One region of the Streptomyces sp. NPDC056580 genome, then DNA from elsewhere that is predicted to be linked to it. Evidence: predicted binding sites of a transcription regulator. Region 1 holds the regulator's gene; the other holds the start of a gene.
The links. Region 1 encodes HrcA, which represses chaperone genes, less so after heat shock. Its sites were predicted from a motif close to TTNGCACTCNGNNNNNCNGAGTGCNAA; they were not measured.
Positions count from the first base shown of each region.

Region 2: groL (chaperonin GroEL) is a predicted target of HrcA. The motif match lies at 3,707-3,733, and genes of this name have one in related genera.

Region 1 covers NZ_JBHTVE010000002.1:210,751-217,624, forward strand. The annotation lists gene ACFQ9Z_RS04650 (SpoIIE family protein phosphatase) at 1-730, shown strand, start outside; gene hemW (radical SAM family heme chaperone HemW) at 758-1,990, shown strand; gene ACFQ9Z_RS04660 (DUF3097 domain-containing protein) at 2,057-2,854, opposite strand; gene ACFQ9Z_RS04665 (MBL fold metallo-hydrolase) at 2,889-3,611, opposite strand; gene hrcA (heat-inducible transcriptional repressor HrcA) at 3,771-4,787, shown strand; gene dnaJ (molecular chaperone DnaJ) at 4,788-5,924, shown strand; gene ACFQ9Z_RS04680 (nitronate monooxygenase) at 6,132-6,874, shown strand, end outside.
Region 2 covers NZ_JBHTVE010000014.1:126,827-133,700, forward strand. The annotation lists gene ACFQ9Z_RS29025 (hypothetical protein) at 1-573, shown strand, start outside; gene ACFQ9Z_RS29030 (NADH:flavin oxidoreductase) at 593-1,717, opposite strand; gene groL (chaperonin GroEL) at 1,922-3,544, opposite strand; gene ACFQ9Z_RS29040 (cold-shock protein) at 3,894-4,097, opposite strand; gene ACFQ9Z_RS29045 (ubiquitin-like small modifier protein 1) at 4,541-4,816, opposite strand; gene thrC (threonine synthase) at 4,813-6,096, opposite strand; SAM riboswitch class I at 6,114-6,254, opposite strand; gene ACFQ9Z_RS29055 (glucosyl-3-phosphoglycerate synthase) at 6,412-6,874, shown strand, end outside.

The sequences.
Region 1 (6,874 bases):
GAGCAGCGCCCTCGTCTACGAGCCCTGCGACAAGGGCGGCCCGAGCGGCGACTTCTACGACCTGTTCCCGGCGGGCGACGGCCGCTGGTGCTTCGCGGTGGGCGACGTCCAGGGCAAGGGCCCGGAGGCGGCCGTCGTGATCGGGCTCGCCCGGCCCTGGCTGCGCCTGCTCGCCCGCGAGGGCTACCGGGTCGCCGACGTCCTCGACCGGCTCAACCAGCTGCTCCTGGACGACGCCACCGAGGCGGCCGACGCCGCCGCCCGCGCGCTGGTCGCGGCCGGCGGCCGGCCCGTGGCGGCGGGGGACGGGCCGCAGACCCGCTTCCTGTCCCTGCTCTACGGCGAGCTGACGCCCCACGCGGACGGCGGCGTCCGCTGCACCCTCGCCTCCGCCGGGCACCCCCTGCCGCTGCTCCTGCGCCCCGACGGCGAGGTGCGCACCGCCGCCCGCCCGCAGACCCTGCTCGGCGTCGTGGAGGACGAGACCTACACCAGCGAGACCGTCGAGCTTCGGCCCGGCGACAGCCTGCTGTGCGTCACCGACGGCGTCACCGAGCGGCGCTCGGGCTCCCGCCAGTTCGACGACGGCGACGGGCTCGCACGCGCCCTGTCCGGCTGCGCGGGCCTGAGCGCCGAGGAGATCGCCGAGCGGATCCGCGGCCTCGTGCACGGCTTCGGGGGCGGTCTGCCCGAGGACGACCTGGCCCTGCTGGTGCTCCAGGCCGGGTGAGTCCCGCCGTACGGGACAATGGAGGACATGCCTTCCGCACTCCCCGACGGCGAGCCCGTCCCCGACGACGGCGCGCTGCCCGCCTCCGCGCTCGCCGGGGCCGCCGGCCGCCCCCTCGGGTTCTACCTGCACGTCCCGTACTGCGCGACCCGCTGCGGCTACTGCGACTTCAACACCTACACCGCCACCGAGCTGCGCGGCACCGGCGGCGTGCTCGCCTCCCGGGACAACTACGCCGGCACCCTGACCGACGAGGTCCGGCTGGCGCGGAAGGTCCTGGGCGACGACCCCCGCCAGGTCCGTACGGTCTTCGTGGGCGGCGGCACGCCCACGCTGCTGGCCGCCGCCGACCTCGTGGCCATGCTGGCGGCGATCCGCGACGAGTTCGGTCTGGCGCCGGACGCGGAGATCACCACGGAGGCCAACCCGGACTCGGTCGACCCGGCGTACCTCGCCGCCCTCCGGGAGGGCGGCTTCAACCGGATCTCCTTCGGCATGCAGAGCGCGCGGCAGCACGTGCTGCGGGTCCTGGACCGCACGCACACCCCCGGCCGCCCGGAGGCCTGCGTGGCGGAGGCGCGGGCGGCGGGGTTCGAGCACGTCAACCTGGACCTGATCTACGGCACCCCGGGGGAGAGCGACGACGACTGGCGGGCCTCGCTGGACGCGGCGATCGGCGCGGGCCCCGACCACGTCAGCGCGTACGCCCTGATCGTCGAGGAGGGCACCCAGCTCGCCCGCCGCATCCGCCGCGGCGAGGTCCCGATGACCGACGACGACGTCCACGCGGACCGCTACCTGATCGCGGAGGAGACGCTGACGGCCGCCGGCTTCGACTGGTACGAGGTCTCCAACTGGGCCACCTCCGAGTCCGGGCGCTGCCTGCACAACGAGCTGTACTGGCGGGGCGCCGACTGGTGGGGCGCGGGACCCGGGGCCCACTCGCACGTGGGCGGGGTGCGCTGGTGGAACGTCAAGCACCCGGGAGCGTACGCGGCGGCGCTGGCGGCGGGCCGGTCGCCGGGGGCCGGGCGGGAGCTGCTGTCGGACGAGGACCGGCGGGTGGAGCGCATCCTGCTGGAGCTGCGGCTGCGGGAGGGCGTTCCGCTGTCGCTCCTGAAGGAGGAGGGGCTGGCGGCTTCGCGTCGGGCGTTGGCGGACGGACTCCTGCAGGACGAGCCGTACGGGGAAGGCCGGGCCGTGCTGACGCTGCGCGGGCGCCTGCTGGCGGACGCGGTGGTACGGGACCTGGTGGACTGACGGTCCCCGGCCCGGCTACGCGGGGACGGCCCCCGGCCCCGTTACGCGGGGACGGTCCCTGCCCCGCTACGCGGTGACGAAGTCGATCAGCTCCTCGACCCGCCCCAGCAGCTCCGGCTCCAGGTCCCTGTAGGACCGCACCCGGGACAGGATCCGCTGCCAGGCCGCGCCCGTGTTCTCCGGCCAGCCCAGGGCCCGGCAGACGCCCGTCTTCCAGTCCTGGCCGCGCGGGACGCGGGGCCAGGCCCGGATGCCCAGCGAGGCCGGTTTCACCGCCTCCCAGACGTCGATGTACGGGTGGCCGACGACCAGCGCGTGCTCGCTCGTCACCGACTCGGCGATGCGCCACTCCTTGCTGCCCGGCACCAGGTGGTCCACCAGGACGCCGAGGCGCGCGTCCGGGCCCGGCGCGAACTCCGCGACGATCGACGGCAGGTCGTCCACGCCCTCCAGGTACTCCACCACCACGCCCTCGATGCGCAGGTCGTCGCCCCACACCTTCTCGACCAGCTCGGCGTCGTGACGGCCCTCGACGTAGATGCGGCCGGCGCGGGCCACGCGCGCGCGTGCGCCGGGAACGGCCACCGAACCGGACGCCGTGCGGGTGGGCCGCGCCGGCCCCGACGGCGGCCGGACCAGGGTCACCGCCCTGCCCTCCAACAGGAATCCGCGCGGCTCCAGCGGGAACACCCGGTGCTTGCCGAAGCGGTCCTCCAGCGTCACGGTGCCCGCCTCGCAGCGGATCACCGCCCCGCAGAACCCGGTGCCGGGCTCCTCCACCACCAGGCCCGGCTCCGCCGCGACCTCCGGCACGGGCCGGGGCTTCTTCCAGGACGGGGTCAGATCGGCGGAGTACTGGCGCATTCGGATGACGATAGGAGAACCGGCGGCTCTGTGCTCATGACACGCCGAAACGCGCCGCCAGCACGTCTCGCTGGCGCCGCACGAAGTCCGCGTCCACCACCGCTCCGTGACCGGGTACGTACAGCGCGTCCTCGCCGCCCAGGGACAGCAGACGGTCGAGCGCGTCCGGCCAGCGGCCCGGCACCGCGTCCGGGCCCGCCTGCGGTTCGCCCGACTCCTCCACCAGGTCGCCGCAGAAGACGACCTCCGGGGCGCCCGGCACCAGCACCGCCAGATCGTGGGCCGTGTGGCCGGGACCCACGTTGGCCAGCAGCGCCTGCCGCCCGTCGCCGAGGTCGAGCGTCCACTCCCCGGAGACCAGGTGCCGGGGCGGCGCCAGCGCGTCCACCGCCTCGTCGGCGTCCGCGGGCGGCAGGCCGTTCCTGACCGCGTCCAGGCGCAGCTCCTCGCGCTCGTGCGTCAGCGCCGCGTCCGCGCCCACCGCCGCGTACACCTCGGCCCCGGCCAGGGCGGCCGCGCCGAAGACGTGGTCGAAATGGGGGTGGGTGAGCGCGAGATGGGTCACACGGTGGCCCGCGAGCCGCTGGGCTTGCTCCCGCAGCCGCGTGCCCTCGGCGAGGCTCGACCCGGCGTCCACCATCAGCGCCGTACCCGCCCCGAGCACCAGGCCCGAGGTGCAGTCCCAGCCGGGCAGCCGGCACCGGCCGACCCCGTCGGCCAGCCGCTCCCATCCCAGCTCTTCCCAAGTCACGGTCATGACGCGACGCTAACGGCAGGACGGGGTGCGGCGGGACCGACCTTGCCCAGTGAGTACCCCACGGCCGTACACTGGCCGGGGAACGCTGGCACTCGGACACGCAGAGTGCCAGGGGGACGACCCGAAAGGCCGCGGAAGACATGCTGGAGGTGCGCGCGGATGCTGAGTGAACGCAGACTTCAGGTGCTGCGCGCCATCGTCCAGGACTACGTGGGCACCGAGGAGCCGGTCGGCTCCAAGGCGCTCACCGAACGGCACAGCCTCGGTGTGTCCCCGGCGACCGTGCGCAACGACATGGCCGCCCTCGAGGAAGAGGGCTACATCGCCCAGCCGCACACCAGCGCCGGCCGTATCCCCACCGACAAGGGGTACCGGCTGTTCGTGGACAAGCTCGCGGGCGTCAAGCCGATGAGCGGGCCCGAGCGGCGGGCGATCCAGAACTTCCTGGAGGGCGCCGTCGACCTCGACGACGTCGTCGCGCGCACGGTGCGGCTGCTCGCGCAGCTCACCCGGCAGGTCGCCGTCGTGCAGTACCCGTCCCTGACCCGCTCCACCGTGCGGCACGTGGAACTCCTCTCGCTCGCCCCCGCGCGCGTGATGCTCGTGCTGATCACGGACACCGGCCGGGTCGAGCAGCGGATGGTGGACTGCCCGGCGCCGTTCGGGGAGACGGCCCTCGCGGACCTCAGGGCAAGGCTCAACAGCCGGGTCGCGGGCCGCCGGTTCACCGACGTGCCGCGCCTGGTCGAGGACCTTCCGGAGGCCTTCGAGCCCGAGGATCGCGGTACGGTCTCCACAGTGCTCTCCACACTGCTGGAGACACTGGTCGAGGAGAACGAGGAGCGGCTGATGATCGGCGGCACCGCCAATCTCACCCGCTTCGGACATGACTTTCCCCTCATGATCCGGCCCGTCCTGGAGGCCCTCGAGGAGCAGGTCGTGCTTCTCAAGCTCCTCGGCGAGGCGAAGGATCCGGGCGTGATGGTGCGCATCGGGCACGAGAACGCCCACGAGGGACTCAACTCCACGTCCGTCGTGTCGGTCGGCTACGGTTCGGGCGGCGAGGCGGTTGCCAAGCTCGGCGTGGTCGGACCGACCCGCATGGACTACCCGGGAACGATGGGAGCGGTACGCGCAGTGGCACGGTACGTCGGACAGATCCTGGCGGAGTCGTAAGTGGCCACGGACTACTACGCCGTTCTCGGCGTGCGCCGCGACGCGTCGCAGGATGAGATCAAGAAGGCGTTCCGGCGGCTCGCGCGCGAGCTGCACCCGGACGTCAACCCCGACCCGAAGACCCAGGAGCGGTTCAAGGAGATCAACGCCGCTTACGAGGTGCTGTCGGACCCGCAGAAGAAGCAGGTCTACGACCTCGGCGGCGATCCGCTCTCGCAGGCGGGCGGCGGCGGCGCGGGCGGCTTCGGCGCCGGCGGCTTCGGCAACTTCTCCGACATCATGGACGCGTTCTTCGGCACGGCGTCGCAGCGCGGGCCCCGCTCGCGCACCCGGCGCGGCCAGGACGCGATGATCCGGATCGACGTCGAGCTGGACGAGGCGGCCTTCGGCACGACCAAGGACATCCAGGTCGACACCGCGGTCGTCTGCAACACCTGCAACGGCGAGGGCGCGGCCCCGGGCACGACCGCCCAGACGTGTGACATGTGCCGCGGCCGCGGCGAGGTGTCGCAGGTCACCCGGTCCTTCCTGGGCCAGGTCATGACCTCCCGCCCCTGCCCCCAGTGCCAGGGCTTCGGCACGGTCGTGCCGACCCCGTGCCCGGAGTGCGCGGGCGACGGCCGGGTGCGCTCGCGCCGCACCCTCACCGTCAAGATCCCGGCCGGTGTCGACAACGGCACCCGGATCCAGCTCGCCGGCGAGGGCGAGGTCGGCCCCGGCGGCGGTCCGGCCGGCGACCTCTACGTCGAGATCCACGAGCTGCCGCACCAGACCTTCCAGCGGCGCGGCGACGACCTGCACTGCACGGTCACCATCCCGATGACCGCGGCGGCCCTCGGCACCAAGGTCCCGCTGGAGACGCTGGACGGCATGGAGGAGGTCGACATCCGCCCGGGCACCCAGTCCGGCCAGTCGATCCCGCTGCACAACCGGGGCGTCACGCATCTGCGCGGCGGCGGCCGGGGCGACCTGATCGTCCACGTCGAGGTCACCACCCCGACCAAGCTGGACCCCGAGCAGGAGAGGGTGCTGCGCGAGCTGGCGAAGCTGCGCGGCGAGGAGCGGCCCCAGGGGCAGTTCCAGCCGGGTCAGCAAGGCCTCTTCTCACGGCTGAAGGACGCGTTCAACGGGCGCTGAGGGCTCCGCCCCTTGTCCGGGTGCCGAGGGCTCCGCCCCTCGCGCTGAGGGCAAGGGGCCCCGCCGCTCGGACCCCGCCAGGGAGCTCCGCCCCGGACCCTGCCCTTCGCGCACCCGCCACCCGGCTCGGGGGCCGGTGGAAAGTGGCATGTGCCAGGGAGGAAGACCCGATTCGGAGCTCCCCCCAGGACGTGACAACATGCGGGCATGTCCTCCGCGCTGACCGATCTCTTCCCCCGGCCGATCGTGCAGGCTCCGATGGCGGGCGGGGTTTCCGTGCCCGAGCTCGCGGCGGCCGTGTCCGAGGCGGGCGGGCTCGGGTTCCTCGCCGCCGGGTACAAGACCGCCGACGGCATGTACCAGGAGATCAAGCAGCTCCGCGGGCTCACCGGACGGCCCTTCGGCGTGAACCTCTTCGTGCCGCAGTCCGAGTACCCCGGTGCGGGCAACGGCTCCGCCGCAGCGGCCGGCGCCGCGCCCCTCGACGCGGGCGCCGTCGAGATCTACACCCACCAGCTCGCCGGTGAGGCCGCCTGGTACGAGACCGAGCTGGGCGACCCGGACAGCGGCCGGGACGACGGCTACGACGCCAAGCTCGCCGTACTGCTCGACAACCCGGTGCCGGTGGTCTCGTTCCACTTCGGGGTCCCCGACCGCGAGGTCATCGACTCCCTGCGCCGCGCCGGCACGTTCACGCTGGTCGCCGCCACCACCCCGGAGGAGGCGCGCGCGGTCGAGCGGGCCGGGGCGGACGCGGTGATCGCGCAGGGCGTGGAGGCAGGCGGACACCAGGGCACCCACCGGGACGTCCCCGAGAACGACGGCTCCGGGCTCGGACTGCTGTCACTGCTCGCGCTGGTCCGCGAGGCGGTGCGCATACCGGTCGTCGCCGCCGGCGGCATCATGCGCGGCGGCCAGATCGCCGCCGTCCTCGCCGCGGGCGCGAGCGC
Region 2 (6,874 bases), on a different contig from region 1:
AACCACGCCCAGCTCACCGCCCTCGGACGTGCCCTCAGGCTGCTCGGGGAGCACGGGGATGCCCTGTCCGCCGACACCCCGGACGCCCGGCTGCACGAGGTCAAGGCCGATCTGCGGCGGGCCCTCGACCTGCTGGACGAGACCGTGGGGGCGGGGGCGCCCACCACCCGGTGCCCCGAGCACCCGCACGGGCCCGTCGACAAGAGCGCGCCCGACCTGTGCCTGCTGTGCGAGACCCGGCGCCGGGCCGCCCGGCGCTCGGAGTACCAGAGCGGCGGCCGGGCGCAGGCGGATGCGGCGCCCGCCGCCGGGTCCTCCCGGTACGGCGTGCGCGCCGACCGCCCCCAGCCCCAGCAGCGGTGGCTGCCGGAGGCGTGGAACGGGCGGGAGTGGCAGCTGTGCGGGACGCCCCGGCGGGACCGGCGGGAGGCCGAGGCGTACCTCGCCGCCCAGCGGCGCGGCTCCCGGCCGGCGATGGCCTACCGGCTGGTGCACGAGTTCACCGACTACGAGGTGCTGCGGGTGTGGGGGACGCCCGTCCAGGTCGACATCGAGCCGATGGGCAACCTGTAGGCGTCCCCGGGACCACGCCTCAGCTCAGGGACTGCAGCGCGGCCGCGTCGTACGGCTTCAGCTCGTCGAAGCGGTCGCCGAGCACCTTGGCCGCCCACTCGGGGTCCTGCAGCAGGGCGCGGCCGACGGCCACCATGTCGAACTCCTCGGCCTCCAGGCGGTCGAGGAGGTTGTCGATGCCCTTGACCGGGGAGCCCTCGCCCTGGAAGGCGTTGATGAAGTCGCCGTCGAGGCCGACCGAGCCGACGGTGATGACCGGCTTGCCGGTGAGCTTCTTCGTCCAGCCCGCGAGGTTCAGGTCGGAGCCCTCGAACTCGGGGAGCCAGTAGCGGCGGGTGGAGGCGTGGAAGACGTCGACGCCCGCGGCGGCCAGCGGGGCGAGGATCGCCTCCAGCTCCTCGGGGGTCTCGGCGAGGCGGGCGTCGTAGGCCTCCTGCTTCCACTGGGAGAAGCGGAAGATGACCGGGAAGTCCGGGGAGACCGCTGCGCGGACGGCCGCCACGATCTGCGCGGCGAAGGTGGTGCGGGCGACCGGGTCGCCGCCGTAGGCGTCGGTGCGGCGGTTGGTGCCCTCCCACAGGAACTGGTCGAGCAGGTAGCCGTGGGCGCCGTGGATCTCCACGCCGTCGAAGCCGATGCGCTCGGCGTCGGCCGCCGCCTGGGCGAAGGCGCCGATGACGGCGTCGATGTCGTCCTGGGTCATGGGCGTGGCGTCCTCGGTGCCGTCCACGCGCAGCCCGGAGGGGCCGTGGGAAGGGGCGTCCGGGTGGGGGTTCTGGCCCTGCTTGCGGACGGTGCCGATGTGCCAGAGCTGCGGCACGATGGTGCCGCCCGCCTGGTGCACGGCCTCGGCGACCTTCGCCCAGCCGGCGAGCTGCTCCTCGCCGTGGAACCGGGGCACCCGGCTGCTGCCGCCTGCGGACTCGTGGCCGACGTAGGTGCCCTCGGTGACGATCAGGCCGACGCCGGCGGCGGCGCGCCGGGCGTAGTAGGAGACCACGTCCTCGCCGGGGACGCCGCCGGGGGAGAACATCCGGGTCATCGGCGCCATCACGATGCGGTTGGGGACGGTCAGACCGCCCAGGGTGATGGGGCGGGAGAGGATCTGGGCCGCGCGGGAGGCGGGGGGCGGCGTGACGGTCACGTGGGGACTCCTCGGTGACGACTCGGTTGACCGATTGGTATGTGCGCACGCATTGTTGCAGCTCCTTAAGGAACCTCCCAGAGGCGGTGGCGCATTCCGCCGGCGGCCGAGCGGAGCTGTGATCCAGGACACGCCCGAGGGCGGCATCCCCTGCCTGTGGCAGGGGATGCCGCCCTCGGAAAGGACAGGCCGATCCGCGCGGGATCAGAAGTCCATGTCACCGCCCGGCATGCCGCCCGGAGCGGCCGCGGCGGCCTTCTCCGGCTTGTCGGCGATGACGGCCTCGGTGGTGAGGAACAGCGCGGCGATGGAGGCGGCGTTCTGCAGCGCGGAACGCGTCACCTTCGCCGGGTCGATGATGCCCTCGGCGATCATGTCGACGTACTCACCGGTCGCGGCGTTCAGGCCGTGGCCGACGGTCAGGTTGCGGACCTTCTCCACGACGACGCCGCCCTCGAGACCACCGTTGACGGCGATCTGCTTGAGCGGGGCCTCCAGGGCGAGCTTCACGGCGTTGGCGCCGGTCGCCTCGTCACCCTCGAGCTCCAGCTTCTCGAAGACCTGGGAGGCCTGCAGCAGGGCCACGCCACCACCGGCGACGATGCCCTCCTCGACGGCCGCCTTGGCGTTGCGCACGGCGTCCTCGATGCGGTGCTTGCGCTCCTTGAGCTCCACCTCGGTGGCGGCGCCGGCCTTGATGACCGCGACACCGCCGGCGAGCTTCGCCAGGCGCTCCTGCAGCTTCTCGCGGTCGTAGTCCGAGTCGCTGTTCTCGATCTCGGCGCGGATCTGGTTCACGCGGCCCTGCACCTGCTCCGAGGAGCCGGCACCGTCCACGATGGTGGTCTCGTCCTTGGTGACGACGACCTTGCGGGCGCGGCCCAGGAGGTCCAGGGTCGCGTTCTCCAGCTTGAGGCCGACCTCCTCGGAGATGACCTCGCCGCCCGTGAGGATGGCGATGTCGCCGAGCATGGCCTTGCGGCGGTCGCCGAAGCCCGGGGCCTTGACGGCGACGGACTTGAAGGTGCCGCGGATCTTGTTGACCACCAGGGTCGACAGGGCCTCGCCCTCGACGTCCTCGGCGATGATCAGCAGCGGCTTGCCCGACTGCATGACCTTCTCCAGGAGCGGGAGCAGGTCCTTGACCGAGGAGATCTTGGAGTTGGCGATGAGGATGTACGGGTCCTCGAGCACCGCCTCCATGCGCTCCATGTCGGTCGCGAAGTAGGCGGAGATGTAGCCCTTGTCGAAGCGCATGCCCTCGGTGAGCTCGAGCTCCAGGCCGAAGGTGTTGCTCTCCTCGACGGTGATGACGCCTTCCTTGCCGACCTTGTCCATGGCCTCGGCGATGAGCTCGCCGATCTGGGTGTCGGCGGCGGAGATGGACGCGGTGGAGGCGATCTGCTCCTTGGTCTCGACGTCCTTCGCCTGCTCCAGCAGGGCGGCGGAGACGGCCTCGACGGCCTTCTCGATACCGCGCTTCAGAGCCATCGGGTTGGCGCCGGCGGCCACGTTGCGCAGGCCCTCGCGGACCAGCGCCTGGGCGAGCACGGTCGCGGTGGTCGTACCGTCGCCGGCGACGTCGTCCGTCTTCTTGGCGACTTCCTTGACCAGCTCGGCGCCGATCTTCTCGTACGGGTCCTCGAGCTCGATCTCCTTGGCGATGGAGACACCATCGTTGGTGATCGTGGGGGCGCCCCACTTCTTCTCGAGGACGACGTTGCGGCCCTTGGGGCCGAGCGTCACCTTGACGGCGTCCGCGAGCTGGTTCATGCCGCGCTCGAGGCCGCGCCGCGCCTCCTCGTCGAACGCGATGATCTTGGCCATGTGAAGTGGTCCCTCCAGGACTGGGGGTGATTCCTTCGGACCGCGCCCGCGCCCGCGACGGACGGCTCGCCGGCCGCGTGGTTCCTTGCCCCACTTGGCCTGCGGGCCTCACCGACCCGGTCCTCACTGTCACTCTCACCTTCAGAGTGCTAACGCCAATGATTAGCACTCGGCATGGTCGAGTGCAAGCGCCTTCGGGGTTGCGGGGCACTGTCGGCCCCCGCGAACAAGGGGGCGCGCGCGGCCCGGACGCGCGGGCGCCCCCCGCCCCGGCGCGCGCGAGGGCGCGCCGGGCACGGCGAAGGGCCCGCACCCTGTGCGAGGTGCGGGCCCTTCGTGCAAGAAACGTTCAGGCGCTGAGGCGAACCATGTCGGCCTGCGGGCCCTTCTGGCCCTGCGAGATCTCGAACTCCACCCGCTGGCCCTCTTCCAGGGTGCGGTAGCCGTCCATCTGAATGGCGCTGTAGTGGACGAATACGTCCGCACCACCGTCGACCGCGATGAAGCCGTACCCCTTCTCCGCGTTGAACCACTTGACGGTGCCCTGAGCCATGCCTAACTCCCCTATTACTGGCCCTTGCACAGATCCGCACTTCGCGGACCCGGGTCAGACCTCACCCCCCATTGGCCGGGGGCGTGCGCCGGAACGCGTCGACCGCCGCTGAATGTATCTGCCCAACTGCCGTCTGCAACAGGTCAATCGGACGAGAAATATGGACGCGAACGGTCCGGAATGTAGCGTGAATTCGCCCGAATTCAGGGCAAGTCGGGCCCCATAAAATACGCAAAAGCCGCAGAGAGAGCCCGCACTTTGGCTGCTTCTTGTCGGGTGCACCGCGGCGAATCCAAGGTTCCCGGCCCACGATCCGGGGGCAGGTTCCCCAACTCTACCGTGCTCAATCACACTGAATGGCCCCCTCCGTTTCTCTCACGGTGGAGGCCATTCAATGAACGATCGGCAACTGGGGTTACCGAAGGTAATGATCGGGCATTCGGTCAGCCGCCGGCGACGGCCGGAATGATCGAGACGCCGGCGCCGTCCGGCGTGGCGGTCTGCAGGCCCTGCTCGAAACGGACATCGTCGTCGTTGACGTACACGTTGACGAAGCGGCGCAGCTTGCCCTGGTCGTCCAGCACCCGGGCGGCGATCCCGGTGTGGTTCTCCTCCAGGCTCTCGATGACCTCGGCGAGGGTCGCGCCCTCGGCCGCGACCTCGGCCTGCCCGCCGGTGTAGGTGCGCAGGATGGTGGGGATGCGAACGGTCACGCTCATGCGAGGCCAGCCTCTCGGAAGGAGTCCAGGTTCGGGCGGATGGTGGCGGTGAGGCCGGTGCCGGCCACCGCGTCCAGGGTCTTGAGGCCGTCGCCGGTGTTGAGGACGACGGTGGTCTTCGCCGGGTCCAGGAGCCCGTCCTTGAGCAGCTTGCGGGTGACGCCGACGGTCACGCCGCCCGCCGTCTCCGCGAAGATGCCCTCGGTGCGGGCCAGCAGCTTGATGGCGTCCACGACCTCCTCGTCCGTCACGTCCTCCACCGCTCCGCCGGTGCGGCGCGCGATGTCCAGGACGTACGGCCCGTCGGCCGGGTTGCCGATGGCCAGGGACTTGGCGATGGTGTTCGGCTTCTGCGGCCGCACGACGTCGTGGCCCGCCTTGTACGCGGTCGACACCGGCGAGCAGCCCTCGGCCTGGGCGCCGAAGATCTTGTACGGACGGTCCTCGACCAGGCCCAGCTCGATCAGCTCCCGCAGACCCTTGTCGATCTTGGTGAGCTGGGAGCCGGAGGCGATCGGGACCACGATCTGGTCCGGCAGCCGCCAGCCGAGCTGCTCGCAGATCTCGTACGCCAGCGTCTTGGAGCCCTCGGCGTAGTACGGCCGCAGGTTGACGTTGACGAAGCCCCAGCCCTCGCCGGCCGGGTCGCCGATCAGCTCGGAGCAGAAGCGGTTCACGTCGTCGTAGTTGCCCTCGATGCCGACGAGTTCGCCGCCGTAGACCGCGGCCATGACGACCTTGCCCTGCTCCAGGTCGTGCGGGATGAACACGCAGGAGCGGAAGCCGGCCCGGGCGGCGGCGGCGCCGACGGCGCCGGCCAGGTTGCCGGTGGAGGAGCAGGACAGGGTGGTGAAGCCGAAGGCGCGCGCGGCCTCCAGGGCCTGGGCGACGACACGGTCCTTGAAGGAGTGCGTCGGGTTGCCGGAGTCGTCCTTCACGTACAGGCCGCCGCTGACGCCCAGCTCGCGGGCCAGGTTGTCGGCCTTGACGAGCTTGGTCCAGCCCGGGTTGATGTTGGGCTTGTCGGCCACGTCGGCGGGGACGGGCAGCAGGGGCGCGTAGCGCCAGATGTTCGCGGGGCCCGCTTCGATGCGCCGGCGCAGCTCTTCGGCGTCGTAGCCGGAGAAGTCGTATGCGATCTCCAGCGGGCCGAAACACTCCTCGCACGCGAAGACAGGTCCGAGGGGTACCCGGTGGCCGCACTCGCGACAGCTCAGGGCAGCGGCGGGGCCGAGGTCGACGGCGGGATTGCTGGTGCTTGCAACTGTCTGCACAGCCATGGAGGCGAGGCCCTTTCTCCTCATCTTCCTCACGACGCATCTCGCCGTGAGACGGATTTGGCACCTTCCCTGGCCGGGAGCCTCGCGATGACGAGTGCGGCTCAGGGGGGTTGCCGGGGCTTCATCGGGCCGTGTCCCTCTGCCCCTCTGGATGAGCGGTATTCGGTTGTGAACGCCGGGCGACCCCCGACATGCGATGGTCATCGGCGTTGTTCAAGACTGTAACCGACGGCCGGGACAGTTGAGATAGTCGTCCGAACCGCGAGATGCATCACTCCCGTCAGGTGTGATCACGAAAGTGAGGAGCCGCAGACCGTGCTGGAAGAAGTCGAGCGCTGGCTGGCCACCCGCTCCTGGTCCGTGGCCGACCGTCCGCTGCACGGAGTCCTGGCCGCCAAGCAGCGCACCGGACTGTCCGTCTCCGTCGTCCTGCCCGCGCTCAACGAGGAGGAGACGGTCGGCGAGATAGTCGCCGCCGTCCGCCGGGACCTCATGCGCCGGGCCCCGCTGGTCGACGAACTGGTCGTCGTCGACTCCGGCTCCACCGACCGCACCGCCCAGGTCGCCTCCGCGGCCGGCGCCCGGGTGGTGCACCGCGACGCCCTCCTGCCGCGCATACCGGCCGTCCCCGGCAAGGGCGAGGTGCTGTGGCGCTCGCTGCTGGCGACGAGCGGGGACATCGTCTGCTTCGTCGACGCCGACCTGCGGGAGTTCTCCTCGGACTTCGTGCTCGGCATCGTCGGCCCGCTGCTCACCGACCCGGACGTCGACCTGGTCA